One region of the Pseudoflavonifractor sp. genome, then DNA from elsewhere that is predicted to be linked to it. Evidence: predicted binding sites of a transcription regulator. Region 1 holds the regulator's gene; the other holds the start of a gene.
What was found. The regulator HrcA, encoded in region 1, represses chaperone genes, less so after heat shock. The targets are predictions, from matches to a motif close to TGTTAGCACTCNNNNNNNNNGAGTGCTAACA.
Positions count from the first base shown of each region.

Region 2: the regulator HrcA is predicted to act here: its motif matches at 985-1,015, upstream of ACOX7T_RS01925 (Hsp20/alpha crystallin family protein).

Region 1 covers NZ_JBMNPX010000005.1:63,316-65,713, reverse strand. The annotation lists gene dnaK (molecular chaperone DnaK) at 1-221, opposite strand, end outside; gene grpE (nucleotide exchange factor GrpE) at 406-972, opposite strand; gene hrcA (heat-inducible transcriptional repressor HrcA) at 990-2,054, opposite strand; gene ACOX7T_RS06715 (MBL fold metallo-hydrolase) at 2,279-2,398, opposite strand, start outside.
Region 2 covers NZ_JBMNPX010000001.1:417,645-420,042, forward strand. The annotation lists gene ACOX7T_RS01920 (MATE family efflux transporter) at 1-832, opposite strand, end outside; gene ACOX7T_RS01925 (Hsp20/alpha crystallin family protein) at 1,238-1,666, shown strand; gene clpB (ATP-dependent chaperone ClpB) at 1,850-2,398, shown strand, end outside.

The DNA of each region.
Region 1 (2,398 bases):
CCCATCTCACGCTTGATGGAGATAACGGTGCGGTCGGGGTTGGTGATGGCCTGACGCTTGGCCACCTGGCCCACCATACGCTCGCCGTCCTTGGAGAAGGCGACGACAGAGGGGGTGGTGCGGTTACCTTCCGCGTTGGGGATGACAACGGCGTCGCCGCCCTCCATGACAGCAACACAGCTGTTGGTTGTACCGAGGTCGATACCAATAATCTTAGACATAGTGCTTTTCCTCCAATATATCGAAATTATTTTTTACAAAGGGGATGGTGGTGTCACGCTTCGCCTGTTCGCGACGCCCGGCTTCCCTTTGACTCGGGCTTGAAACAGGTCCGCTGCGCGGCCCTTCGGTTTCGCGCCCTCGCTCCGGTCCATCCGGGCTGCTCACGACGGCTCAGCGCTTCTTTCAGTTCGCCACTTTTACCATGGCAAACCGGACCACCTTGTCACCGGACTTGAAGCCGGTCTGGAATACCTCAACAACGGTGTTTTCACCGGCGGATTCATCCTCCACGTGCATCACCGCGTTGTGGACGTTGGGGTCAAAGGTCTCGCCCAGCGCGGGGATTTCCTCCACGCCCAGCTTCTTGAGTACCTCACGCAGCTGGTTCATGGTCATCTCCACGCCCTTCTTGAAGGCCTCGTCGGCAGTCTCCTGCTTGAGGGCGCGCTCCAGGTTGTCGTACACCGGAAGGAAGGCCAGCACGGTCTCCGACTTGGCGTCGTTCCACACCGACTCCTTTTCCTTCTGGCTGCGGCGGCGGTAGTTGTCGTACTCGGCGGCCAGGCGGAGGAACTGGTCCTCCTTCTCCTTCAGGGCGGCCATAGCCTTTTCGGCGGACTCCAGGGCGGCGGTCAGCTCTGCGCTGTCGGGGGCCTCTGCGGTTCCGGCCTGGGACACGGCCTCCTCCTGGGGGGCCTGGGTCGTCTCCTGCTGGGAGACGGGCTCCTTTTCCTGATCCTTTTTACTCATAGCTTATGTGCTCACTCCTATTTCTTGCCGTCATTGTTTTCACCAATGGGGGGAAGCTCGCCCTGTCCGAACAGTTTGGAAAGGCCCTGGGCCAGGTAGGACAGGCGGGCGGTAATCTTGGCATAATCCATACGGGTGGGACCCACCACGCCGATGACGCCCCGCATACCCTCGCCGATGTCGTAGCTTGCCACCACAACGCTGGTGTCCTTCAGGGCGTCGGCCACGTTTTCCGGGCCGATGAGGATGCTCATGGGGTTGTCCTTGGGGACGGGGAAGCGGCTGGGGTCGTTGTCCTCGGAGAGGTAGCTCATCAGGGTCTGGGCCTTCTCCAGGCTGCGGTATTCGGGGTGCTCGAGGAGATGGGCGATGCCCGCCGTGTGCACCTTCCGGTGCTCCAGCTCCTCCAGTACCTCGATGGCGAAGGAGACAACCAGACTGATCAGTCCGTAGGAGTCGCCGGCGGCGTGCTGGGCCACCCGCATCAGCTCGGGGGTAATCTCCTCCAGGGTGAGATTGGTAAAGGTGGTGTTGAGCAGGGTGTTAAGCAGCTGGAGCTGGGGCTCGCTCAGGTCGGTGGGCAGCCGCACCAGCCGGTTGCGGACCACGTTGGTGTCCGTCATCACCACGATGATAAAGGCGCTGCGCTCCACCATCAGCAGGTCAAACCGCTTGATAGTCACCCGCTCCATGCCGGAGGAGAGGGCGAAGGCGGGGTACTGGGTCAGCTGGGAGACAATCCGTCCCGCCTGGTCGATGACCCGGTCCAGTTCCTGCATCTTCAGGCGCAGGGCCTGGTTGATCCGCTGGGTCTCCTGGAGGGAGAGGCGGTAGTCACCCATGAGCTCGTTGACGTAGAGCCGGTAGCCCTTGGGGGAGGGAATCCGTCCGGCGGAGGTGTGGGGCTGCTCCAGGTAGCCCATGGCCTCCAGGTCGGCCATCTCGTTGCGGATGGTGGCGGAGGAGATATCCAGTCCGGAGGACTCGGCGATGGTCTTGGAGCCGATGGGCTCTGCCGATTCAATATAATTCTCAATGATGACCCGCAGAATGCGTTTCTTGCGGTCAGTCAAATCCATCATGCCGCCTCCTCTCATGTTTTAGCACTCATACTTCCTGAGTGCTAACGTAAATGTACCACCATCCCCCGGCATTGTCAATAGGTTGGTTGTAAATGATTTGTGAACGGAAAAATTTCGGGGAGAACAGAAGCAGAGTGGGAGCGTGATTGCTAAGAAACGGCCCGGACAGGAAAAAGCAATGCCGCGACACAGCCGGAACAGACCGGCCGCATCGCGGCAAAAGATTAAAATTCCAGGACGAGGCCGGTCCTGAGATAGGCCAGCCTGTCGCCCAGCTCCTCCTGAAGAAGGGCGAAGGCGGGCTCGCCGGTGCAGTGGCCGGTGTACACCCGCTCCACGCCCAG
Region 2 (2,398 bases), on a different contig from region 1:
AGGTGACCAGGATGTCTCCCTCCCCCGGCCCACCGTACCGCTGGAGCATGGCGTTGAGGACAATGAGGAGCACGCTGTCGGTGGCGATAATCAGGAAGGGGGTCAGACCGAAGCTGGCAATACGCCCCACCACACGCCACTGGAAGCCGCCCCAGCCCAGCCGCACCGGCATGGACTTCCGCCGCAGGAGGAGAAGCACAAGGACGCAGGAGCACATCTGGGAGATGACGGTGGCGATGGCAGCGCCCGCCACATCCAGCCCCAGCAGGTAGATAAAGATGGGGTCCAGGACAATGTTCATCACCGCGCCCACCAGGACAGTGGCCATACCCAGCCCGGAGCGGCCCTGGCAGATGAGGAAGCTGTTCATGCCCGTGGCCATGAGGGCGAAGAAGGTTCCGGCGGTATAGATGGTCAGATAGGTGTTGGCGTAGGGAAAGGTGGCCTCACTGGCGCCGAAGCACATGAGCAGCGGCTCCCGCAGCAGCAGGAACAGGGCGGTGAGCACTCCCGAGAGCACCAGCAGCATGAGAAAGCCGTTGTTGAGTACCCGCTGGGCCTCATCCCGGTTGCCCTCGCCCATGCGCATGGCCAGGTTGGGCGCGCCGCCCAGGCCCACCAGGGTGGCAAAGGAGGACAGCAGGGTCACAATGGGCCCGCATACGCCTACCCCCGCCAGGGCTACGGTGCCGATATCGGGAATATTGCCGATGTACATCCGGTCCACGATACTGTACAGCACGCTGACCAGCTGGGCCAGCATGGTGGGGATGGCCAGACGAAGGATCAGGGGACCAATGGGATCCTTCCCCAAATCGTTCTTATGTCGCACACTATCTCTCTCCTTTTTGTCTGTCAGACAGACTCATTCCGGCCCATTATAGCCGATCCTTTTCCTGCCGTAAAGGGGGTAATTCCTTATTATTTTATTCCCTGTTCCGCCGTCTTTTTCTCTCTGGCATCACTCTGCTATTTTTCTTTCATTTTTAGCACTCTATTTTTACGAGTGCTAACGTTTACAATTTAGACATAATTTATTGTATATTTGTTCACAGTCCAGAAGTATACTAAGCACAGAAAAAGAGATAGAGAGGTTGAGCGGAACAGAGTTCAGCCCTCTGAAAGGGGATTTGCAACATGCGTGGTCGCCATGATTAGCAGAGTGATAGTTCGACTGCCAGAGTCCTACAGTTCCCAAAAACACAATTTTAAAACCAAATCCAAAGGAGAGATTTCTATGTTTGGTATGCTTCCTTTTGAGCGCAGCAATGACAATATGTTCGATACATTTGATAATTTCGCCCGTGACTTCTTCCGCAGCAGCAACACCTCCCTGCCCGCCTTCCGTACCGACATCCGTGAGGTCAACGACAAGTACGTGCTGGAGGCTGAGCTGCCCGGCTTCAACAAGGAGGACATCACCCTGGATGTAAAGGATGGTATCCTCACCATCACCGCCGAGCACAAGGAGAACAGCGATCAGAAGGACGAAAAGGGTAACTACCTGCGTCGTGAGCGCCGCTACGGTTCCTTCTCCCGTTCCTTTGACATCACCGGCATCGACGAGGCCGGCATCACCGCCGCCTACAACAACGGGGTGCTGGAGCTGAACCTGCCCAAGGCCCAGCCCGTGGTCCCCGAGGCGCGGAGAATCGCCATCGAGTAAGGGAACGCTGCGGGAGCCGGTCAGCCTTGGCTGACCGGCTCCCTTTCCCTTTTCATTATTCCTAGAAAAAAGGTATGGACTTTCCGTCCAAAAGATAGTAGATTATTGGCGGGATGGGAATTTCCCCCTCCCCCACCCCAATTCAGAATCTGTTTTACACCCTGAGAGGATGTGACTTACCATATGAACGCCAACAAGTATACGCAGAAATCCCTGGAGGCCATCCAGGAGGCCCAGGCCGTGGCCACCGAATACGGCAACCAGCAGATTGAGCAGGCCCACCTGCTGCTGGCCCTGCTGGAGACCGAAAACGGTCTGATTCCCCAGCTGCTGACCAAGATGGGCCTGACCGTGCCCTCCTTTGCCGCCGCTGTGAAGAACGAGGTTCAGAAGCTGCCCCGTGTGTCCGGCTCCGGTCGGGAGCAGGGCAAGATCTACGTGGCCCAGGACGTGGACAGGGCCCTCAACACCGCTGAGTCCATTGCCGAGTCCATGAAGGACGAGTTCATCTCCGTGGAGCACCTGCTGCTGGCCCTGGTGGACTGCGCCAACAGCAGCCTGAAGCACCTCTTCCAGACCTACCGCATCACCAGAGAGGGCATCCTTCAGGCCCTGTCCTCCATCCGGGGCAACCAGCGGGTCACCAGCGACAACCCCGAGGAGACCTATGACGCCCTGAAGAAGTACGGCTCCGACCTGGTGGAGCGTGCCCGCCAGAACAAGCTGGACCCG